3 regions of the Chryseobacterium sp. JK1 genome follow, and region 1 is predicted to be linked to each of the others. Evidence: riboswitches for the same ligand, from Rfam matches in the RefSeq annotation. Region 1 holds a riboswitch; each other region holds the start of a gene.
The links. A riboswitch is a leader RNA that binds a small molecule or an ion and turns the genes downstream of it on or off. The one in region 1 is predicted to bind S-adenosylmethionine.

Region 1 (8,381 bases):
TTACCAATTTTGAAACATTGGACGGACTCAACCGCCAGCTGAAATATCTCCGCGGAATTGCCAAAAACCATTTGCTGGTCGTGGTATTTTTCAAAAACTCGGAGCTTCAGACACTCATCAACAAAAATCCGGATAATATGCAGGGAATATATGATGAGATCGTTGCAGAAAAATTTGAATTTGAAAAGAAGCTGATCATTCAGGAACTTCGAAAATATGGAATTTATACAGTCTATACCCTTCCGGAAAACTTGAATATCGATGTTATCAATAAATATTTGGAGATAAAAGCAAGAGGAATTTTATAACTTTGTATACGCAACAAGCAACAGACAATGAAAATAACACTCAACAGAATCAACGACGACTTTTTATTTGAATGTACAAACTCCCAGGGAAATTCTATCCTTTTGGACAATACTTCCCAGCCGGGAGCAAAAGGAGTGTCTCCCATGGAAAGTGTTCTGATGGCAGTAGCCGGATGTAGCGGAATAGACGTGGTTTCTATTTTAAAAAAGCAACGTCAGGATATTACAAGTTTTCAGGCAGAAGTAGAAGGAGAGAGAGTTCAGGTAGATGATGCGAAACCTTTCAAATCTATTAAGGTTAAGTTTCTTTTGGAGGGAGAAATTGATCCTAAAAAAGCATTAAAGGCTGCAGAGCTTTCTTTTGAGAAATACTGTTCCGTATCAAAAACGTTAGAACCGAATGTAGAAATCGGGTACGAAGTATATGTGAACGGAGAAAAAATTTAATCTCTTATTTAAAAATATAGAAAGCCGGATGAAACATCCGGCTTTTTTATTGCTCATTACCTAGTACTGATTACTTTAGAAGGTAAGTCTCGGCTTTATCAGTTTGGCTACAGTAGCTGTCCATCCCGTTTGGTGAGAAGCTCCCACACCCCGGCCGTTATCTCCATGAAAATATTCAAAGAAGGTAATATAATCTCTAAAATGTTCATCATAATTAAATTTTGCATTACCACCATTGAAAGCTCTTTGCCCTTGTTCATCCTTTAAGAAAATAGAACAAAGTCTTTTACTGATATTTTGTGCTACTTCGTCAAGATTTCTTTTATCACCACTTCCGGTTGGCAGCTCTACCTTCAGGCTGTTTCCGTAATAAAAATGGAAACGCTGTAAGCTTTCTACAATCAGAAAGTTGATAGGGAACCAAATTGGGCCTCGCCAGTTGCTGTTTCCGCCAAACATCCTGCTGTCACTTTCTGCGGGAGTATAGTAAACCATATTTTCTGTCCCATGAACAGAGAATACAAAAGGATTTTCTTCATATACTTTAGACATCGCGCGGATTCCGTATGTACTTAAAAACTCTTTTTCATCAAGCATTCTTGTCAGAACTTTTGTTAATCTGTTTTTGCGGAGAATACTCATCAGATGTTTTCTCCCCTGGCCTTCCTCATCCCAGTGAGAAACAAGTTTGGTAAGCTCAGGTTTGTTTTTTAAGATCCATTCCATTCTTGTTTTGAAATTAGGCATCTTTTCCAATAAACGATGATCTACAATTTCCACAGCAAACAGAGGAATCAGACCGACAATACTTCTTAGTTTTAAAGAAACACTGTCGCCATTTCCAAGCTGAAGAACATCATAAAAGAATCCATCTTCCTCGTTCCATAAACCTTTGGTGCCTTCACCCAGATTTTCCATGGCTTCTGCGATATAGAGATAATGTTCAAAAAACTTGATTGCCATATCTTCATATACTTGGTAATACTGAGCCAGTTCCATGGCAATACGCATCATATTTAAGGCGTACATTGCCATCCAGCTTGTACCGTCAGCCTGTTCAAGATGCTGACCGTCTTTGAGTTCCATATTCCGGTCAAAAGCACCAATATTATCCAGACCAAGGAAACCTCCACCAAAGATATTTTTCCCGTTTTTATCCTTTCGGTTCACCCACCATGTGAAATTGAGCAGTAGTTTCTGAAAAACTTTTTCAAGAAACAGTAAATCGGGTTTACCGTTGGCTTTTTCATCAATTTTAAAAACACGGAAGCAAGACCATGCGTGTACAGGAGGATTCACATCGCTCATATTCCATTCATAGGCGGGAAGCTGACCGTTAGGATGCATGTACCATTCTTTTGTGAGCAACAGAAGTTGGCCTTTGGCAAATTCGGCATCAATAATGGAGAAAGGAACACAGTGGAAAGCCAGATCCCACGTTGCATACCATGGATATTCCCATTTATCAGGCATGGAAATGATATCTTTATTGTGAAGATGGTTCCATTCTGTATTTCTTACATATTCATTAAAGTTTCTTGGAGCTTCAAAATTGGGATCGCCTTTTAGCCATTTTCCGATATTGTAATGATAAAACTGTTTGTTCCAGAGAAGTCCAGCGAAGGCTTGTCTTTGTACATTTCTTTCATCTTCATTGGTTGTATCGTATTGAATTTCGTTGTAAAAATCTTCAGCTTCAGTTTTTCTATTATTGAAAATTTCATCAAATCCGGAAAAAGGAGCATCTGTTTCATTGGGACATAATCTGAATTCAAAAACCTTGGATTGTCCTGGTCCAATCATTTCATCAATCAGAAAAGAAGCTTTACTTCCTTTTTGTTCAGGATTTACTGTATTGGTCTGATGAATAAGAAAATCATTGATCCCATCTTTGAAATAATGATTTTCAGGCAAAGGATTCCCATACAGTTTAGAAGTATTGGTCTCATTATCACAGAAAACACGTTGTGCATTGACGTTTCTCGAGTATAATTTCTTGATAGAAACACTGTCATGTGCAATATTAATGCTTCCGTCATGAGAATAAGCGTTCAGTTCTCCTTTATAAGTATTGTATCCCCATTTCCAGTTATTTCGGAACCAGGCTGTAGGTATTACAACAATCGGAGCATTATGCTGACTGCGGTTACACACCGTGATTCTGGCGAGGATATCGTTGTGATCGGCTTTACAGTATTCAATAAAAATATCGAAATATTCATCATTGTCAAAGATCCCTGTATCAAAGATTTCATACTCCGGATCTTTTTTGCCACGTCTTCCGTTTTCTGTAACGAGATCATCATAAGGAAACGCATTGATGGGATATTTATACACCATCTTCATATAGCTGTGGGTAGGAGTGTTGTCCAGATAATAAAAAATTTCTTTAATATCTTCCCCATGATTTCCCTGTGGATTGCTCAAACCAAAGAAACGCTCCTTTACGATCTTATCTTTCTTGTTCCAGAATGAAAATGCAAAGCAAAACAGCTGCTTTACATCCGATATTCCGGCAATACCTTCTTCTCCCCAGCGGTAGGCATAGCTCTCCGCATTATTGTGGTTGGTGAAGTTCCAGGCATTCCCGTCTCTACTGTAATCTTCCCGTACGTTACCCCATTGCCGGTTGCTTACATAAGGTCCCCAGTTTTTCCATTTGGTATCTTGTAATCTATCCTTTTCGGCAGTCATATCTCAACATTTTTCCACACGAAGTTAGTTTTTTTGAAAAATAATTCCAATTCCTTTCATCTGAATAATTATTAATATAGCCCTGAAATACTTGTGTTTAAAGGCTTTTTAAAATATTAAATTATTTTTTTTTTGAAATTAAAAGAAAAGAGCTACCTTTGCACCATTCGTTCATTCAAATATTGAAAATGTTATCAAGAAAGGTTGAGGGATTAGACCCTATGAAACCTTAGCAACCCTTTGCGCATGCAGAGAAGGTGCTACGTTCTACCAAAGTGATTTTGGACAGATAACTTACTGAAGTTCTTTTCAGCCATTTCCTGTGGCATTTTCAATTGTATTAAAATAATAGAATTGAAAACAGAACTAAACTATATTAATCTTTCGTATCAAACCAATTCCCAAAAGGAATGCAATATCTTGTTAAGCTATGAGCTTTTCGGGAAAGACCTGTTTACAGCTCCTATTATTCTTATCAACCATGCACTTACCGGAAATTCAACAGTATCCGGAGAACAAGGCTGGTGGAAAAATTTGGTAGGTAAAGATCAGGTCGTAGATACGGAGCAATATACCGTTCTTTGTTTCAATATACCCGGAAACGGTTATGATACTTTTTTAATTGAAGACTATGAAAGCTTTACCCCTTCAGATATAGCCAATATATTTCTGAAAGGATTAGAAGCTTTACATATCAAAAACTTATATGCCATTATTGGAGGCTCTCTGGGAGGAGGAATTGCCTGGGAAATGCTTGCCAAGCAACCTAAGCTTGCAGAAATATTTATCCCGATAGCTTGTGACTACAGAACACACGACTGGCTTCATGCACAGTGTATGGTTCAGAAATTTTTATTAAATGATAAAGATGAACCTCTACAGAAAGCAAGAATTCATGCTATGTTGTGCTACAGAACTCCACAATCGCTCAACAGCAGATTTCAGAATACATACAATCAGGACAAACAGCGCTTAGAATCAGAAGACTGGTTAATATATCACGGTAATGCTTTAAACGAAAGATTTAGTTTGAAAGCATATCAATTGATGAATCATTTACTGATGAATATCAACGCTGATGAATCAGCCTTAGAGAGAATAGAAGCACGAATGCACATGATCTCCGTAGATACAGACCTGTTTTTTCCTGCTTCTGAAATCCGAATGTGCTTCGAGAAATTGAAAGAGAAAAATAAGGAAGCCTCTTATCACGAGATCCAATCTATACACGGGCATGATGCCTTCCTAATGGAATATCAACAATTAAATAATATCATAAAAAACATTTTATAAAGTAATGAAAAAGGTTAATGAAATAAAATTTTTAAAGAACAGATCAATCATCAAATTTGAAGGCGAAGATTTTCTAGGAGAAATCGGAATTGATGGAAGAATCTTTAAAGCACTCACTTTGGCACGAATCAGTGTAGGAGTAATCTCTCAGCAGGCTGTAGAAAACGGAATCTCAATATTGGTTCACGAAAATGATGCAGAAAAAGCAGTAGCCTGTCTTATTGATGAGTTTGAAGCAGAAAGAAAATCAGGGAAAGTTTCCCAAATTTATAGCATCAATAATGTTTCTGTACTAGGTTTTGTATCAGAAGATTTTAATAAAGTCCTTGCAGAGCTGGCGAGAAATAATGTATTTCCTTTGCTTTTAAATCAGATCGCAGGAGAGAATAGGGTCAATATTGTAGTGACTTCTTCTCAGGACGAAAAGACCAAGAATATCATAGAATCCGAAATTTTCAAAAAACCCAAAACCGTTCATCTTGCTATTATAGGTCATGGAAACGTAGGGAAAACATTGATCAATCAGGTGTTAGAATCTTCAGATGAGATCAAAAGACGTAAGAATATAGATCTTAAAGTGGTGGCAGTTGCCAATTCTAAAAAAATAGCATTTAACAAAAAAGGATTTGACGGTAATTGGACTGAGGAAGTTGTAACGGCAGAACATCCATCGAATGTTCAGGAACTGATCAATTTCTCCAACGAAAATCAATTGGAAAATTTGATCGTTGTAGATAACACGGCAAGTAAAGATTTTGTTCATAACTACCATGCTTTGGCTGAAAACGGTTTTGATCTGGTTTCTTCCAACAAGATTTTTAATACCCTTCCTATTGAAGAATATCGTAAGCTAAGATATACTTTGAATAAAAATAACAGAAGATATCTGTATGAAACCAATGTAGGAGCAGGCCTTCCTCTAATTGATACCATCAAATTACTACACCTTTCTGGAGAAAATATCACCAGAATTAAAGGTGTTTTCTCAGGAACATTAAGCTATGTTTTCAACAATTTTTCTTTAAGAGATGACAAATTCTCAACCATCATCAACGAAGCTTTGGAAAAAGGATATACAGAACCAGACCCAAGAGAAGACTTATCCGGGAATGATGTGGCAAGAAAGTTATTGATTCTGGCCAGAGAGCTGGACTTAATCAATGAGTTTAGTGATATCAATATCCAGAACCTTGTTCCTGAAAGTTTACTTGAAGTTTCAAAATCAGAATTTCTGACAAGACTGGAAGAACTGGATGAAGAATACCAGAAAATAAAAGAGAATCAGGAGCCAGGTCATGTACTAAGATATGTAGGCGATCTGCACGGGGATCTTCAAAAAGATAAAGGGGATTTGGATGTAAAATTGATTTCCGTTCCAGCAACTTCAGCCTTAGGACAGTTAAAAGGTTCAGATTCAATTTTTGAAATTTATACAGAAAGTTACGGTGAAAATCCAATTGTAATTATGGGAGCAGGAGCCGGGGCCCTGGTAACAGCAAGAGGAGTATTCGGAGATATTTTAAGAGTAAGTGAAACAAAATAATGTATACAGATAACATGTACAATGTATCAATGATGAAGATAATAATGCCAAAGGTTGTATTGAGCGAAGTATAAAAATAACAGCCCTGAGATACATTGTACATTATTAAAATTAAAACTATATGGAAAATTTTGAAACATCAGCAATAAGAACCCAAACTGAAAGAACTCAGTTTGACGAACATTCTACACCGTTATATCTTACCTCAAGCTTTATTTTTCAGGATGCGGAAGATATGAGAGCCAGTTTTGCAGAAGAAAAACCTAAAAATCTCTACAGCCGTTTCTCTAACCCGAATGTAACAGAGTTTACAGATAAAATTGCTAAAATGGAAGGCGCAGAAGCAGGATATGCATTTGCAACCGGAATGGCAGCCATCTATTCCACATTTGCAGCATTACTGAATGCCGGAGATCATATCGTAAGCTGCCAATCTGTTTTTGGATCTACACATACCCTGTTTACCAAATATTTCCCAAAATGGAATATCGAAACATCTTACTTCAAAGCAGAAGACTCTGCCAATGTAGAACAATACATTCAACCTAATACTAAGATCTTATATCTGGAAACTCCTACCAATCCTGCTATTGAAATTCTGGATCTGGAATTTTTCGGACAAATTGCCAAAAAGCATAATCTTCTTTTTATTGTAGATAATTGTTTTGCGACACCTTACCTGCAACAGCCCATTAAATATGGTGCAGATATTGTTGTACATTCTGCCACGAAACTGATTGACGGACAAGGAAGAGTACTGGGAGGAATTGCAGTAGGAAAAGAAGACCTGATCAGAGAAATTTATCTTTTCGCAAGAAATACAGGACCTGCATTATCTCCTTTTAATGCCTGGGTATTATCAAAAAGCCTTGAAACATTGGCCATTCGTGTAGAAAAACACTGTGAAAATGCATTGAAGGTAGCCGAATTTTTAGAAAACCATCCTAACGTAGAATTGGTAAAATATCCATTCCTGAAATCACATCCAAGCTATGAAATCGCCAAAAAACAAATGAAGCTCGGTGGAAATATAGTAGCATTTGAAATAAAAGGAGGAATAGAAGGAGGAAGAAACTTCTTAGACAAGATACAGATGTGTTCATTGTCTGCTAACCTGGGTGATACAAGAACGATCGTTACACATCCAGCATCCACTACACACTCCAAACTGTCAGATGAAGAAAGAAATGAAGTCGGGATTACTGCAGGTTTGGTACGCTGCTCAGTAGGATTGGAGAATGTAGAAGATATCATTGCAGACTTAAAGCAGGCTTTAGACTAACTCAATATCCAACGGCTTTAGCCAAAATAGATAAGAAATGAAAAATTCAGAAGCATTATACAAAGCCTTAACAGAGAGAATTTTAATTCTTGATGGCGCAATGGGAACCATGCTCCAGAGATATAAATTCGAGGAAGAAGATTACCGCGGAGAACGTTTCAAAGACTGGGAACATCCTGTAAAAGGAAATAATGATCTGCTTTCTCTGACGCAGCCGCAGGCGATTGAAGAAGTTCACAAAAAATATCTGGAAGCAGGTGCCGATATCATCGAAACCAATACATTTTCTGGAACAACAATCGCGATGGCAGATTATCATATGGAAGATTTGGTATACGATCTGAACTATGAGTCTGCAAAAATTGCCAGAAAAGCCTGTGACGAATACACAGCGAAGAACCCGGAAAAACCAAGATTTGTAGCGGGATCTATCGGCCCAACCAACAGAACAGCAAGTTTAAGCCCGGACGTAAATGACCCTGGTTACAGAGCCATCACTTTTGAAGAACTGAGAGTTGCTTACAAACAACAGTGTGAAGCATTGCTCGATGGAGGCTCAGATATCCTTTTGGTAGAAACCATCTTCGATACCCTGAATGCAAAAGCAGCTTTATTTGCTATTGATGAATTGCAGGAAGAAAGAGGAATAAAAATCCCGATCATGGTTTCAGGAACCATTACAGATGCTTCAGGAAGAACATTAAGCGGGCAAACAGCAGAAGCTTTTATGATTTCAGTTTCGCACCTTAACTTATTAAGCGTAGGTTTCAATTGTGCTTTGGGAGCAGATCAGCTGACTCCTTATCTGGAAACG
Region 2 (8,381 bases), on a different contig from region 1:
ATACAACTCAAATTTTTTTTATGAAACAGATTTATATAATAAGTTTAATTGTTATACTGTCTGCCACTCAGTTTTTCCACGCTCAGACGTACCAGCTTTCCGGAAATCCGGTTAATACTACAGGTTGGAGTCTTGTGCCTTCTGCTTCTATTAACAATGATTTTATACAGCTTACAGCTGATCAGATCAGCCAGGTTGGAGGTATCAGGCTAAATGATCCTATCAACTTAAAATATTGTGATAAATGGAAGGTAGAGTTTGATTTTAGAATTGATGGAAACGGGACAACAAGTTATGGAAAGGGAGATGGTCTCGCCTTTTGGTATCTGGCCAATCCACCGGCATCTTATGTACAGGGAGGAGGTTTAGGAATTCCCGACAATGCGAGCGGGCTGATGGTCGCTTTTGATATTTTCAACAACAGTTCAGAAGCACAGATGAGCAAGGTTCATGTTCTGTACGGAACCAACCCAGCAGGATCCAATATTGAATTTAATAATACTGCCGGAAGTACTTTCCACACACCGGATCTTTTGTCAACCATTCCCTTTACCGGAAACAACTTCAGACATGTTGAGGTGAATGGGCAGATTAATCCTGCTAATCCCGCAGCGTGGTTTATTACAGTGAAAATAGATAATACTATCGTTGTAGATCAGTCTTTTACTCCCACAGGCGGAGCGGTTACCATGTCTCAGGGATATTTTGGATTTTCAGCTTCTACAGGAGCAGCGAGCGCGAGACACTCTATTAAAAATGTAAAAGTATACGTAGATAAAGTTGCGCTCCTTCAGAATACGATTTCTCCTTCAGACACGTGTCCTAATCCTATATCTGGAATGGTAACGGTTGACCTTACTTCGTATAATTCTCAGTTTGTGAACAATCAGGGAAATTATACTTTTACCTATTATGTTTTGGGAAGTTCTACACCTATTGCCAATCCTTCCAGCTTTCAGTTTTCTGCCAATACAACGATCAGTGTTGTGGTAAAAGACAACAATGGTGTTTTGTGTGATAACCCGGACGCAAGAATTGTTTTAACACCTCAGCAGATTGAGAAAAAGGACGCTGCTTTATTTGGATGTCCTGTAAACGGGCTTGCTATTTACGATCTTTTCCAGGCGAATGTTACAAGTTTAACAAACGTTACTAAAAAGTTTTACCCAAGTTTAGCAGATCTTAACGCAGGAATCAACGAAATACCAAATCCTTCAACATATGCTTCAGCTCAGGCGGCAATATACGTTCAGATTACGTCTTCATCAGGATGTACTGCTGTAGCGAAGATTACACTCTTGCATTATGCAACTCCGGTAGTTAAAGATACGAGCATGAGAGAATGTTTTAACCAGAACGATCTTTCAAAAGGAACATTCAACCTGACATTGGCAGATGTTACTTCAGAAGCAGGAACTGTAAAGAAATATTTCTCCAATTATAATGATGCTGTATCAGGGAATAACGAGATACAGACTCCTACAGCATATGTTTCAGCTTCAGGATATGCTTATATCAAGGTGATCAATTCCAATGGATGCGTAAGTATCGCCAAAGTGACACTTACAGTAATTTCACCAGTATATTCTGCAGTATTAAAAGATAAAACCATCTGTATTGAAGATAAAACCACTTTGGATGCAGGATCTGGTTTTAGCAGTTATCTTTGGAGTACCGGAGCAACTACTCAGACGATTACTCAGGTTGGCATTGGAAATTATTGGGTAGAGCTTAAGACAGGAGGATGTACGGTAAGACAGGAGGTGAAGGTATTACCTGCTGAAGCTCCAGTGATTAAAGCCGTTCAAATTGATGTAAGAACAGCAACTATTGAAGTAAAAGGAGGAAAACCCTCTTATCAGTATTCTTTGGATGGTGTACAGTGGCAGAACTCGAATGTATTTACCCATCTTATCAGAGGAGAAAATACGTTCTATGTAAGAGATTTTTATCAATGTGAACCTGTTAAAGTGACCGCTACAGTTCCAGCATTGGTCAACGCGATCACTCCGAATGGTGATGGGGTTAATGATGCAATCGATTACTCAGCTCTGAAGTATAAAGAAAATTTTACCTTTAAGATATATGACCGTTATGGTAAAGAGATCTTTACAGGAGCAAAATTTAATAATTATAACTGGGATGGGATGATTCAGGGAAGAAAAGTACCTACACAAACGTACTGGTATCATGTTTCCTGGAAAGAATCCAACAAAGAAAAAACAGAAGTTATATTTACAGGCTGGGTGCTTGTGAAAAACAGATAATAGTTCATTACAATTACTTTTAGTTGGAGGCTCATGAATTTTCATGAGTCTCTTTTTATTTATGAGAAAGAATTTGCCGGTTGCCAAGTAAAAATTGCTGCAACAAAAGGAAAATTTATCCTATATTCGATAAAAATAAAGACATGAAAAAGTTTTATTCTGTTGTTTTTCTGCTTATTGCAATGCTTTCTTTCGGGCAGATCAATTATAGCATTTCACCCAGTCCATTCAATGAAACCGATTTCATTACGCTCACCGTTCCAGGAAGTCAGATTGATGAAACGGCCTGGGGAATTTCAGACCATTCTGTGTATATCTGGTCGTGGTCTTTTGACACCAATTATCAGAACAGCCAGGATTGCCCCACCAATGGAAGTTGGAATAATTCCAATGACCTTAATAAACTCACTTACAATGTAGGAACAGATACTTATTCTTTAACATTTACCCCGACTGCTTTTTTCGGGAGGACAGGAATTGGAAGATTTGGATTTCTCCTGAAAGATAAAACCGGAAATCATCAAACTTCACCGGATATTTTTGTGAATGTGGGAGTTTTGGATCTTACTCTTACCCATCCGTTAGCAAACAGTCTTACCTCAGTTCCGGTAGGAAATTCTATCAATATCACCGCCACTACGAATGTAAATGCAACGTTTCAGTTAAAAGCCAATGGATCTGTGGTAAACACTACATCCACTCCATCACAATCATTTACTTATAGCTATACTGTATCCCAAGATGCCAATATGGAACTTATTGCCACTCAGGGTTCCAGTTCCAAAACTGTGTCATTTGTCCTTCAAACTCCTAGAAATGTCACCGCTGAAGCGATACCAACCTGGATAAAACAAGGAGTTAACTACCATCCTACGGATCAAACCAAAGTAGGGTTAGCGCTATACGCACCCGGTAAAAATTTTGTTCATGTAATCGGAAGTTTCAATAACTGGGCCGTGAACGATGCTTATTTAATGAAAAGAGATACGGCTAATCCTGATCTTTATTGGATTGAGCTTAATGGCTTGACTCCACAGCAGCTGTATACATTCCAGTACAGAACAAACGATTTGATAAAAGTAGCAGATCCTTATTCTCCTCAAATTTTATCTTCCTATGATGACCAGTGGATTTCAGCAACCACCTATCCGAATTTACCAACATTTCCTGCAGGGCAGGATTTTGAAGTATCTACTTTCAAACCAGGCCAGGCTTCATACAATTGGCAGGTAACCAGTTTTCAGAGACCAGCGAAAGAAGATCTTATTGTATATGAATTGCTATTAAGGGATTTCACTCAGGAAAAAAACTGGCAGTCATTAATTAACAAGATCTCTTATTTAAAAAACTTAAAGATCAACGCCATTGAACTTCTTCCCATCATGGAATTTGACGGAAACCTTTCCTGGGGATACAATACTTCATTCCATTATGCGCTGGATAAAGCCTATGGAACTCCTGAAAAGTTTAAAGAATTTGTAGATCTCTGTCATCAGAACGGAATTGCCGTTATTCTGGATGTTGCTTTCAATCATGCAACAGGAAGATCGCCTTTAGTAAGACTTTGGAATATTGATCCGGATGGTGACGGCTATGGAGATGTAGCTGCAGACAATCCTTATTTCAATCAGGTTCCGAAACATTCTTATAATGTCTTCAATGATTTTAACCATACCAGCCTTTCCACTCAATATTATGTTGAAAGATGTCTTCAGCAGTGGCTTACAGAGTATCATATAGACGGTTTCCGATGGGATCTTACAAAAGGATTTACCCAAAGCTGTTCTGAAAATGATGAAGCCTGTACCAACGCTTATCAACAGGACAGAGTAGACATTCTGAAACACTATGCAGATAGACAATGGGCTATAGACCCGAATTCGTATATGATTTTTGAACATTTAGGAACAGATGCCGAAGAGCAGCAATGGGCGAATTACAGAGTTTCAGAAGGAAAAGGTGTACTGCTTTGGAATAAACAGACCGATCCTTACAACCAAAATACCATGGGTTATAAAGAGAACAGCAATTATGACAGAATGAACAACAGCCTTCATGGGTTTACCAATATGCGTGCGGTAGGATATGGAGAAAGCCATGATGAAGAAAGACTCATGTTTAAAAATCTTGCTTACGGAGCAGTTAATGGAAGTTATAATGTTAAAAATCTCAATACAGCACTTGACAGAATGAAGACGTTCGGAGCTACATTCTTCACCATTCCCGGCCCAAAAATGATCTGGCAGTTTGGTGAACTTGGCTATGAATTCAGTATTAACAGATGTGTAAACGGAACAATTGACAACGGATGCCGAACAGATGAAAAACCTATTGCATTTAGCTTAGGATATGATACGGATGCTGCCCGAAAATCAGTGTACGATACTTGGGCTAAAATAATTGATATAAGAAGCACTCATCAGGTATTTAAATCTAAAACCTATACCATAGAATCTAACAACCTTACCAATGATCCTGATGGGTTGATTACAAGAATCTACGTATATGATGATACGCTTACTGGAATGAAAAATGTAGTGGTTTTGGCTAATTACAGTACTGCTGTACAAAATGTTGTTCCTTACTTTCCTTATACAGGGCAATGGCAGAACCTAATGGATAATACTGTTTCTAATATCGTTTCAACAACCACTCCTATAAGTCTGCAACCCGGAGAATTCAGAATCTTTGGAAATTATGCAGGAGCTTTATCAACAACAGACGTAAATGCTTCTCACAGACTTTCGCTTCAGATTGCCGATAATCCTATAAAGAATGGGCAGGTGAAACTGGTTTTTAACAAAGCTAAGAACGGAGAAATTATCATTTCCGATATGAGTGGTAAAAAATTAGACTCGTTTAAACTGAACCAGGAAAACGGAACTTACGAACAGAAAGTAAATTATCCTTCCGGGACGTATCTTGTTCAATTAAAATCATATACAGGAATTGTGATTCAAAAGATGGTGGTGAGATAAATTAATATTCACGATATCAAACAGATAAAAAGGCAAATTTGTAAATTAACAGATTTGCCTTTTTGCATATTAAAAAAATACTCTACCTTTGCAGTAGATTTATCAAGAAAGGTGGAGGGATTTGGCCCAGTGAAACCTTAGCAACCGACACATTTCCAAAGGTGTAAAGGTGCTAATTCCAACCCGTTGGGGGAGATAAGTGAAGTCAACATTTCTATATGAATTCCATTTCTTGAAGTCTTATACATCTGCGGAGCAATTTCGCAGGATTTATTTTTAATGGGCAAAACAAAAATGAAAAAATTAAGCATAGCCGTATTACTGCTTGGAACTATTGGAATAGCAGCTCAGGAGCAAGAGGAAAAAGGAAAACAGATCGAAGATATCATTATCGTCGGAAACCGTAATGCTAAAAGAACAAAACTGGAAACACCGGTTCCTGTAGATGTTATCAATATTGAAAAAATACAAAAAGCATCTCCTCAGATCACCGTTCAGGATTTACTGAATTACGTGATCCCTTCATTTAACTCCGTGAGACAATCTGCTTCAGACGGTACAGAACATATAGATCCTGTTACTTTAAGAGGGATGGGTCCTGATCAGGTTCTGGTTTTGGTGAACGGAAAAAGAAGACATACCACGTCTCTGGTCAATTATCAAAATACTGTAGGAAATGGTTCTGTAGGAACAGATTTGAGCACTATTCCTGTTATTGCTATTGAAAAAATAGAAGTTCTGAGAGACGGTGCTGCAGCACAATATGGGTCTGATGCCATTGCCGGAGTCATTAATATTATCCTTAAAAAAAATCCGGGGGCTTCTGCGAGTATCACCTATGGATTGAGTGGGAGAAATGATGGAGATACTTATCAGGCAGGTGCGAACTACGGAACTTCCCTTGGAAAGGAAGGAGGTTATGTCAACCTTTCATTACAGTTGAGCCACAGAGGGAAAACAACGAGAACGCAGAACCATGATCTGGATATTTTCGGAGATAATTTTGCGTATGAATTTGCTCCTAACTTTAACGATGCTAAAAACGCAGATGATGCTGAAATAAAAGCAAGAGGGTTAACCCGGGATGATTTCAACTTCCAGATTGGAGATGCTCAGATTAAACAGGGACAATTGTTTTTTAATTCAGAATATCCTTTAAATGACAGGTTGAAACTTTATTCTTTTGGAGGTTTTAGTATCAAAGAAGGTAAAGGGTTTGGGTTCAGAAGACTTCCCAGTGAAAAAAATAATATTGTTTCATCCATTTATCCTAATGGATTTCAGGCCGTATTAAACTCTCAGATTTATGATGTTTCCTATGCTTTAGGAGCAAAATATAATGTTAACAACTGGTTGATCGATCTAAGCAATACTTTTGGAAGCAATACCTTCAATTATAACGTAAGCAATACCAATAATGCTTCATTGGGGGCCAAATCTCCAACAAGTTTTTACGCGGGAGCCCATAGCTTTCTTCAGAATACCATCAATCTTGATGTTTCTAAAAATATAAACAGGTTCAATTTTGCCTTTGGAGGAGAATTCAGGTTTGAACAATATCAGATCAAGGCAGGAGATGAGGCTTCTTATGCTAAATATGATGTTAATGGTAACGTTGCGGTAGAAGGATCGGTAGTAACGGAAGCAGCAGGGGGCTCACAATCTTTTATTGGTTTTTCTCCCAAAAATGCACTTAAAAAAGACAGACATTCCACTGCAGTGTATGCTGATGTTTCCTACGATTTGGATAAAAAACTGAATATTGACGCTGCGGCAAGATTCGAAAACTATTCCGATTTTGGAAGTACCCTTAACGGAAAACTTGCCATACGCTATGAATTTGTTAAAAATTATGCCATAAGAGCAGCTGTGGGAACTGGTTTTAGAGCGCCTTCACTTCAGCAGCAGTACTTTAATAACTCTTATGCAGATATTTCAACCACAGGATCTAAAATTGTTACTAAAGGTATTTTTAGTAATGACAGTAAAGCAGCTGAGGTTCTTGGGTTTAATCATTTAAAGCAGGAAACTTCAGTGAACGGAAGTGCCGGATTTACGCTAAAACCTGCAAAAGGACTTTTCATCACCCTGGATGCATACCTTATTAAAGTAAAAGACAGAATTGTTATTACTGGAAACATTACCGATGAAAGATTATCCGATCCTGCCATTGTTGGTGTTGGAAATGAGGTAGAGAGTGGAAGGTTCTTTGCCAATGCTATTGATACGGAAACCAAAGGTGTTGACCTTGTAGTATCCTACGACTGGAAACTGGGAAAAGGAAACCTAAATATAAACCTTGCAGGAAATTATACGGAAACCAAAATTACGGACTTTCATTTCCCTGAAGGTATAAAAACTCCTCAGGAACAGTATTTCGGTCCAGATCAGATCAATATCATTGAAACATTATCTCCAAAAACCAAAGCTTCATTGGGACTTAATTATGGCATCGGGAAATTTAATTTTCTCGTGAGAAATACCTATTTTGGTAAAGTCATAAGAGACGGTTTCCCTTTTGGAGGAGTTCAGGAATTTTCACCAAAAGTTGTAACAGACGTAAGTGTGGGATATGATATTACAAAAAATGTAAACTTTACCGTAGGAGCCAATAACGTTTTTGATGTCTTTCCGGATCTTCAGATTTATAAAAACTCTTACTATGGAGTATTCAAATATGCACCGGTTCAAATGGGAACGTTGGGTAGTTATTTCTTTGGACGTCTTAATTTTAATTTTTAATTATTAAATGAGTACTGCATCACATCAGATCGGCTGGAAAACCGCTGCCGCAATCGTAGTTTCCAACATGATCGGAACAGGGGTTTTTACCACGCTGGGATTTCAGCTGTCCGATATTACCAATACCTACAGTATTTTTCTACTATGGATGATTGGTGGCGTTCTGGCTTTGTTTGGAGCTTTCTGCTATGCCGAGCTCGGCTCTCATTTTAAAGGAAACGGAGGCGATTTTATCTATCTTAAAGAAACTTACCATCCGCTATTTGGCTATCTTATCAGTTGGATTTCCTTAATTATCGGATTTTCATCCCCTGTGGCGCTGGCAGCTTTGGCAATGTCGAAATACCTCTCTGTATTTGATTACAGCTTTGGAAACGGTTTTGCCATTATCGCT
Region 3 (8,381 bases), 140 kb from region 1:
GCAACTTAACCGATACTTATGATTCCCAAACAGATTCTTTTACAAGAAACTATGATTCTCATAAGACCACTGTAAAGCTTCATTTAACGAAAGAGGAAAAAGGGAAAATTCTGGAGGCTTTTTCTGAAAACGGTTTTCAAAATCTACCTGGGACAATTGATTGTACTACTTGGGGTTATCATCCTAAAATATATGACAGACTCAGCCTGAACACTATAAATGTAGAGTATATTCATAATGTTGATAGGAGCTGGTTTTGTTATAATGGAAAAAAGTTTGATAAGATCTATACAATTATTGAAAATATTATTTTCACTAAAAATGAAATCAAACAATTGGAACCTTCTTCTATTGCTTATGAGTAAGAAACATATCCTCCTATTCGGCATCTGTTTAACAATGTTATCCTGTGAACAAAAGGAAGTGCTTGCCAAAGATATTTCAATTAAAACATTAACCCGAAATCTTTCTACCATTAAAGGAACTGATATCTACACAAGCTTTATGATGATAGAGGACGATACTTCCGACACGCTCAGGTTTAAACTAACCGATAAGGATTGGGCTATTTTGAACGAAAGTTTTGACAGAAATCAAATCCATCTGATCAATAATAAGACTAAGATAGGGGAAGAAGTGAACTCTGCAACCATGTCACAACATATTAAGATCAGAACCAATAAAAGACTCATTTCTGTAGAGTATGATTATTATTTCGCTCGTGAGAAAGCTTTGTTTGACACGATAAAGACCATCAAGTTTAAAAAATTTATGCGAACTGTTGATTCACTAGTCTATTTCAGATCGAAGGAAACCAATTCATCAAATTTTAAATAATCAAAATATATCATAGGAAGTGATTGAGTGTTTTATTTTCTACACTAAAAAAGCCACCGCAAAAGCAGTGGCTTAAAAAATCAAATCTAACTATGAACCTTATATTTTATAGATTCGGATTATTCTCAGATTCTCGCTGAGGAATACTGAATAAATAGTAATTACTGTTGGGTATAAAAGCGGACTGATCTGGGAATGAAAACACAGAATGTCCTTTTCCATCCACTGTTTTCGTTACTCCCTCGGGAGTGGTAATCTGAACTTTGATTGGTTTCCCGTCTGCATCTACAAATGGTTTTCTTTCTACGGATCCCTGAGTTCTGATAATATCGGACAGAGAAAATCCTTCTCCGAATAATTCTTTTCTTCTTTCAAGCAAAACTGCTTTTATCACATCATTTTGTGCCAGTGAACCACTGTAGATATTCGCTTTTCTCGTAGATTTCAATTGGTTCAGAACGGCTACGGCCTGAGATACGTTTCCATTTCTTGCTTCTGCTTCAGCTTCAATCAGATACATTTCTGCAGATCTCATGTAAACAATATCTGCAATGAGGGTAGATTTAAATTTGAATTTAGCATACCTCAACAATCCTTCTCTTCCTTTAAGCCCATCCCATGAAAACAGCTGATATCTGATATCATTGGTATCAAATAAATCTTTAAAATAAGGATCGGCCATAAAGCTGTAATAATAACTTCCTGATGAAGACACATCTAAAAAGTGGAAGGCATAACTTTCGTCCGACTGTTCCTGTGTTTGCTTATGCCCCCAGATCCATTCTATATTATCGATATCATTGAATCCTTCGCTGTATTTTTCCGGAGCCATCAAAGGATATCCTTCTCTTGCGATTTTAGCGGATGCAGATGCTTTAGCCCATTCTCCGGTATTCAGATATGTTCTTGCTAAAAGTCCGTTTACTACATTTCTGTTGATCTTATCTTTGTTATTTCTTGTATAATTTTTCAACAGATTGTCTGCGTCTGTAAGATCACTTTTAATCAAAGTATAAATTTCTTCCAGGCTTGCTTTTTTCTTTCCCGGTGTAGCTGTAGTGGAAGGCTCTGTATAAATAGGAGCCGTTAAAGCCGTTTTATCTTTAAGGTAACTGAACTGATAAAAACTGGCTATATTCAGATAACAGAAAGCACGCAATGCCTTTGCCTGAGCTTTTACCTGATTTTTCTTTTCCTGACTTCCTTCTGTACCATCAATTTTTGCAATAACATTGTTCATATTATTAATGGCAGAATACAACATAGACCAGATGAACAATGGTCTTCCAGCGGTATTGTTCACCATCTCTGTGAAGTCATAGGTAGATGAGAATCCATATTTATTTCTAAGTACAGCGACATCACTACCCATGGCATCGCTGGCTCTTAAAACTGTTGAATAACCAATATTTGCATATGTTGTTCCATCATTATTAAATTTCGCCCATGTTCCGTTGATCACCGTTTCTGCACTTTCTGCTGTTTTAAAAACCTCAACACTGCTGGCCTGATCTGTAGGAGCGGTATCAAGATCTTTCTCACAGCTTGTAAGCGACCATAATCCGATAAGCGCAAAAGATAAATATTTTAAATTTTTCATTGTTTCAATTTTAAAGATTAAAGCGTTGCCTGAAGTCCAAAAGTAATGGTTCTCATCGCAGGATATCGGTAATAAGTGGTACCATCCAGCGCCTGTTCAGGATCCATTCCTTTATGTTTATAAAAGGTCAGAAGGTTTTCTGCCTGAATATAAATTCTGAATTTTTTGAGCCCGATTTTTTCAAAATAATCAGAGGGCAGTGTATATCCTAAGCTTACATTCTTAAGCCTTGCATAGGTTCCTGAATATAAAAACCTTGAAGAAGTGGAAGTCCAGTTATTAGTGGCTGTACTTAATACCGGAACATCTGTATTGGTATTATCCGGAGTCCATCTGTTCAGCATTTCGGCACTCCAGGAACGTCCTCCGGCGCTTCCGTTATGCATGATTGAAGTGTAATCCGTATCCAGGATCTTCCCTCCTATTTTAAAGGTCAGCAATCCTGAAAAATCAAAGTTTTTATAGGCAATACTCGTGCTTATCGCTCCTGTTAATTTTGGCAATGCAGAGCCTTGTAAAATTTTCGTTGCTTTAGCGTATTCTGAAGTTGTTCCTTCTACCGTATTTCCGTTAGCATCGGTAGAAATCGTTTTCCATAGAGGCTTTCCGTTGCTTGGATCTACCCCTACCCATTCCTGAATAAAGAAATCGTATACAGAACCTCCTTCTTTTAAAAGTTTGCTTCCTACAACAAGGGGGCCTTTCGGCATTTTCAATACTTTATTATTTAAAGTACTCAGGTTCACGTCTACATTCCATTCGAAATCTTCATTTTTGATTGGTGTAGTAAATAATGAGAACTCAAAACCTGTATTCTGTATGGTTCCTACGTTGGCAGGATAATCACTGATTCCCAATGAAGGGGCTACAGGCACATTAAACAGAAGATCCTGGCTTTTTCTTTTAAAATACTCTACGTTACCTTTAATTCTGTTTTTCAGAATAGAGAATTCCAAGCCTACATTGAGGTTAAGATTGGTTTCCCATTTCACATTATCGGTTCCTACTTTTTCTAAAGTGGTTCCGGCTTCTCCGCCAAGAGGAGAAATTCTGTATAACTCCTGATAAGCATAGTAAAGAGGCTGTCCGTTTGGACGCAATAATTTGTCATTTCCTTGTCCACCGTAACTTGCACGCAATGTCAGTTGGTTGAAGAAATTCAGGTTTTTGATGAATTCTTCATTTGAAATTTTCCACGATCCGCCCAAAGACCAGAATTTCCCCCATCTGTTATCCGGAGCAAACCTTGAAGAACTGTCAGCTCTTCCTGAAGCAGAAAGGAAATAGGTATTGTTAAAATCATATTCCACTTTCCCCAGAAAACTTAATAGACTAAGCTGATCGCTGTTTCCTCCAAAATTCACCAATAAAGAAGCGGCATCCGGCTCATAATAATAAGGCAGGGAGAAACGGCTTCTGGTCCCGGAAATTGTTTGATAGTCGTATTTATAGAATTCATGACCTGCCAAGACATTTACATGGTGTTTTCCGAATTTTTTGTCATACGTCAGAATATTACTGGTTGTGTAAGACAGTGTTCTTGTATTTGATCGGGTTACTGTTCCACCAATCTCAGCACTTTCTCCCAACAGCGGATTCGAATAATAGTGTCCGTTATAATTTACCAAATCTACTGAAAAGCTGCTCTTGAATCTTAATTCCGGTAAGAAAGTAAATTCCATAAACCCTTTTCCTGAAAAGTTATCTTCCTTGTTTTCATTCTTATCTAAAGGTAAGGTAGCTGCGGCATTTTGGTTCTGAAGGGCACTTGTAGGCCTGTATTTTCCAAAATCATAAATGTTATTCCCATTAGCGTCTAATATGTAAGATCCGTCTGGATTTCTTTCATAGTAAGGATAAAATGAAGGAATAAATCTTGCCGCATTGATGATATTACTTGACTTGGAATCTGAAGATGTAGGCGCATTCTGAATACTGTTGGTATAGCTTAAGTTCACTCCTACGTTCAGCCATTTTTTCACTTCAGAATTAATCTTTAGTCTTGTATTATATCTTTTGAATCCTGATTCGATAGCCATCCCTTTATCATCCAGATATCCTAATGAAAAGAAATAGTTGCTTTTCTCACTTCCTCCACTGATATCCAAATCCACCTGATTTCTTGAAGCAACTCTCTGTAAAATATCTCTCCAGTCGTCATTCCAGAGAGCAGTTGCACCTGGCAGTAATTTTCCGTCTGTTCCTACTGGTCGTGAATAATTAGGTCCATATGGGTTTATTCCCAGAGTGGAAACCAAATTATCGGATGCCATTTGTGCAGCCTGCTGAGAAGAAATCTTATCGGACTTATACCCGTTTCTCAATGCTTCCCAATACAGCTGGAAATACTGGTCCGTATTCACCTGCTGATAGTCTTTGACCGCTCTGCCTGAAAATCCCTGACTGATGTTAAAGTTTACTTTCGCTTCTCCTTTTTTTCCTGATTTTGTTGTAATAATGATGATTCCGTTGGCCCCTCTGGAACCGTACAATGCACTTGCTGTAGCATCTTTCAGAACACTTATAGATTCAATATCGTTAGGACTTATTGCGTTCAGGTTTCCATCAAAAGGAATACCGTCTACTACATATAGCGGATCACTGGAAGCACTTACCGACCCAACCCCTCTGATTCGGATGGTAGAAATTGCCCCCGGCTGTCCTGAAGCACTTGTGGTTTGAATCCCCGGTACCTGTCCTTCCAAAGCTTTGGTAATATTGGTTACGGGTCTATTATTGATTTTATCGCTTGAAATAGTTGCTACTGAACCGGTATAGCTGTTTCTTTTGGCTTTACCATAAGCTACCACTACCACCTCATCAATCTCCTTTTCACGGAGGGTATCTTTTTTCGGTTTGGAAGTCTGCCCGCTTACATTTGCAATTCCTAAGAAAAATGCAGCCACTGACGGAATCCAAACTTTAGAATTAAATAAAGTTTTATTAATCATAATCAATTTTATTTACCAAATATTAAAATTTTGCCCCTTGCAGAAAAGTCAGCAAAGGGCATCGATAAATACGATAAACCAAATGCTTATTTTTCCTTTATAGGCTGAATGTGACACCTTACGCATAGCAGGTTGTCAAGATTTCACTGGGTCAGTTCCCTCCATCTTTCTTTATAAGCCGATCGAAATATGGTTGCAAAGCTATAAACTTTTAGTCTACAAAACAAGTAGACTTATTGTTTTTTCATGATAATTTTTCAAAAATTAACAAAATATTTTATAAAACTCACCAAAATAGCACTTTATAAAAATTATCACTTTGATAAATATGACAAATATCATTATCGATAATTCAATGAACAAAATTGAGATATGATCTTATTTTTTAGCTTTTTAATTGAAAAAACTTTTTAATTTTATAGAATGAAAGTTTTAATTATAAATGGACCTAATCTGAATCTTTTAGGCACCAGAGAACCCGAAATCTATGGAAGCGTTTCTATGGATAGTTATTTGGAAGTTTTAAGAACCGAGTTTCCTTCTCATGAATTAAAATATTATCAGTCCAATATTGAAGGGGAATTGATCAACCGACTTCAGGAAGATGATTTTGATGCGGTTGTTATTAACCCCGGAGCTTTCACGCATTATTCCTATGCCATAGCGGATTGTTTAAAAAATATCCGAAAGCCTAAAGTTGAGGTTCATATCAGTAATATTTATAAAAGAGAGGAATTCCGACAGAAGTCTGTAACAGCAGCTAATACTGACGCCGTTTTATCTGGCTTTGGAATGGATGGGTATAGGTTGGCTATATTGAGTTTGAAGTAATTTTTCACCACGGATGTCGCAGATTTCCACAGATAATTGTGGATAGCTAGATGATTAATGACAATTTATGGAGATAAAAGGTGAAGTTTTTTGTACTTCTATTGGAGTCTATTCTCAGCAATTGACAAAGCGAAAGGCTTATATTATTGAGGAAATGAACCTTCAAAACATAAGAATTTGCAATGATGAGGATAAATTAAAATGGTATTCAAAATATTATTTTAGTTTGGAAGTAGATCCGGAAATCACTGATATTCAAATTGACGATCAAATAGAAAATCCTGAATGTGATGCCATAGAGGTAACGATTGAATTTTCCAATTGTCAGAAATATTGGCTTACTTTCGTCACTCCCAAATATTTAGATAAGATACTGAATGAAGAGCCTTATTTTTCTTCAAGACATTTTATGATTATTAAAAGATTGAGTGAAGAATCGATCAGGTCGACGGTTCGAAAGCTGGATGAACAAAATGAACTGCTTGAAAGCTGTAAAAAATATAAATAATAAAAGAGCCTCATCTGTGATGAGGCTCTTTTATGTATGTACAACTATTAGATAGTTTGTTCTTGTAATTGAGGTCCGGAAGCGATTAATCTTTTTCCTTCTTCAGTATCACAATACTGTTCAAAGTTTTTGATATATCTCGAAGCAAGATCTTTTGCTTTTTCTTCCCAATCTGAAGCATTTTCGTAGGTATCTCTTGGATCTAAGATTCCTTCAGAAACATTTGGAAGTGCTGTAGGAATCTCAAGATTCATGATTGGAACCTGAGTTTTAGCAGCGTTATCAATAGAACCGTCGATAATTGCATCAATGATTGCTCTGGTATCTTTCAGAGAAATTCTCTTTCCTGTACCATTCCATCCTGTATTCACCAAGTATGCTTTAGCACCGTGTTCTTTCATTTTACCGATCAATGTTTTTGAATACATTGTTGGGTGTAATGTAAGGAATGCTTCACCAAATGCAGGAGAGAAAGATGGCTGAGGTTCAGTAATTCCTCTTTCTGTTCCAGCTAATTTTGAAGTATATCCGCAAAGGAAGTGGTATTGTGCCTGATCTTCGTTAAGGATAGAAACTGGAGGAAGTACTCCGAATGCATCCGCAGAAAGATAAACAATCTTCTTAGCATGACCTGCTTTAGAAGGCAATACAATTTTGTTGATATGGTAGATTGGATAAGAAACTCTAGTATTTTCTGTGATAGATCCGTCTGTGTAATCTGCTACTCCATTGTTAACAACAACGTTTTCAAGAAGCGCATCTCTTTTAATCGCTCTGAAAATATCCGGTTCTTTTTCTTCTGATAAGTCGATTACTTTAGCATAGCATCCTCCTTCATAGTTGAATACTCCGTTGTTATCCCAACCGTGCTCGTCATCACCGATAAGGTATCTTTTTGGATCTGCAGATAAAGTTGTTTTACCTGTTCCTGACAGACCAAAGAATAAAGCTACATCTCCTTTTTCTCCAACGTTTGCAGAGCAGTGCATTGAAGCCATTCCTTTTAATGGAAGGTAGTAGTTCATCATGGCAAACATACCTTTCTTCATCTCACCTCCGTACCAAGTACCTCCGATGATCTGTAGTTTTTCAGTAAGGTTGAACATCACGAAGTTTTCAGAATTCAATCCTTGTGCTTCCCAGTTCGGATTGGTTGTCTTAGAACCGTTGATTACAGTGAAATCTGGTTCACCAAAGCTTTCAAGCTCATAGTGAGAAGGGCGGATAAACATATTAGTAACGAAATGCGCCTGCCATGCCACTTCAACGATAAATCTAACTTTAAGTCTTGTATCTGCATTGGTACCGCAGAAAGCATCAACTACATAAATTTTCTTGGCATCAGCAAGTTGGTTCAGCACTAGTTCTTTACAAGACGCAAAAATTTCTGTCGTAGTAGGTAAGTTTACTTTACCATCCCAGAAAATAGTATCTCTTGTAACATCATCCTGAACAATATATCTGTCTTTAGGTGAACGACCTGTGAAAATTCCTGTTTTTACTGATACTGCGCCAGATTCCGTAAGCTCAGCTTTTTCAAACCCCTGATTTTCAGGAGAAACTTCAGCCTGATATAATTCTTCGTAAGAAGGGTTATACACTACTTCATAGTTTCCTTTAATCCCTAATTTCTCTAAATCCTGGATGATTTTAG

Region 2: another riboswitch for S-adenosylmethionine. It lies ahead of ACQ76T_RS22280 (TonB-dependent receptor plug domain-containing protein); the one in region 1 lies ahead of ACQ76T_RS16595 (alpha/beta fold hydrolase).
Region 3: another riboswitch for S-adenosylmethionine. It lies ahead of ACQ76T_RS15840 (SusC/RagA family TonB-linked outer membrane protein); the one in region 1 lies ahead of ACQ76T_RS16595 (alpha/beta fold hydrolase).

Annotation. Positions count from the first base shown of each region.
Region 1 is NZ_JBODRU010000002.1:764,719-773,099, forward strand. Features, by position in the region: gene ACQ76T_RS16580 (DUF58 domain-containing protein) at 1-308, shown strand, start outside; gene ACQ76T_RS16585 (OsmC family protein) at 336-755, shown strand; gene ACQ76T_RS16590 (MGH1-like glycoside hydrolase domain-containing protein) at 831-3,449, opposite strand; SAM riboswitch class I at 3,638-3,745, shown strand; gene ACQ76T_RS16595 (alpha/beta fold hydrolase) at 3,804-4,742, shown strand; gene ACQ76T_RS16600 (ACT domain-containing protein) at 4,747-6,285, shown strand; gene ACQ76T_RS16605 (O-succinylhomoserine sulfhydrylase) at 6,407-7,567, shown strand; gene ACQ76T_RS16610 (homocysteine S-methyltransferase family protein) at 7,605-8,381, shown strand, end outside.
Region 2 is NZ_JBODRU010000006.1:76,497-84,877, forward strand. Features, by position in the region: gene ACQ76T_RS22270 (T9SS type B sorting domain-containing protein) at 21-2,267, shown strand; gene ACQ76T_RS22275 (alpha-amylase family glycosyl hydrolase) at 2,411-5,245, shown strand; SAM riboswitch class I at 5,342-5,447, shown strand; gene ACQ76T_RS22280 (TonB-dependent receptor plug domain-containing protein) at 5,540-7,987, shown strand; gene ACQ76T_RS22285 (APC family permease) at 7,995-8,381, shown strand, end outside.
Region 3 is NZ_JBODRU010000002.1:621,027-629,407, reverse strand. Features, by position in the region: gene ACQ76T_RS15855 (hypothetical protein) at 1-365, shown strand, start outside; gene ACQ76T_RS15850 (hypothetical protein) at 400-837, shown strand; gene ACQ76T_RS15845 (RagB/SusD family nutrient uptake outer membrane protein) at 944-2,437, opposite strand; gene ACQ76T_RS15840 (SusC/RagA family TonB-linked outer membrane protein) at 2,455-5,388, opposite strand; SAM riboswitch class I at 5,472-5,568, opposite strand; gene ACQ76T_RS15835 (type II 3-dehydroquinate dehydratase) at 5,812-6,219, shown strand; gene ACQ76T_RS15830 (hypothetical protein) at 6,287-6,727, shown strand; gene pckA (phosphoenolpyruvate carboxykinase (ATP)) at 6,775-8,381, opposite strand, start outside.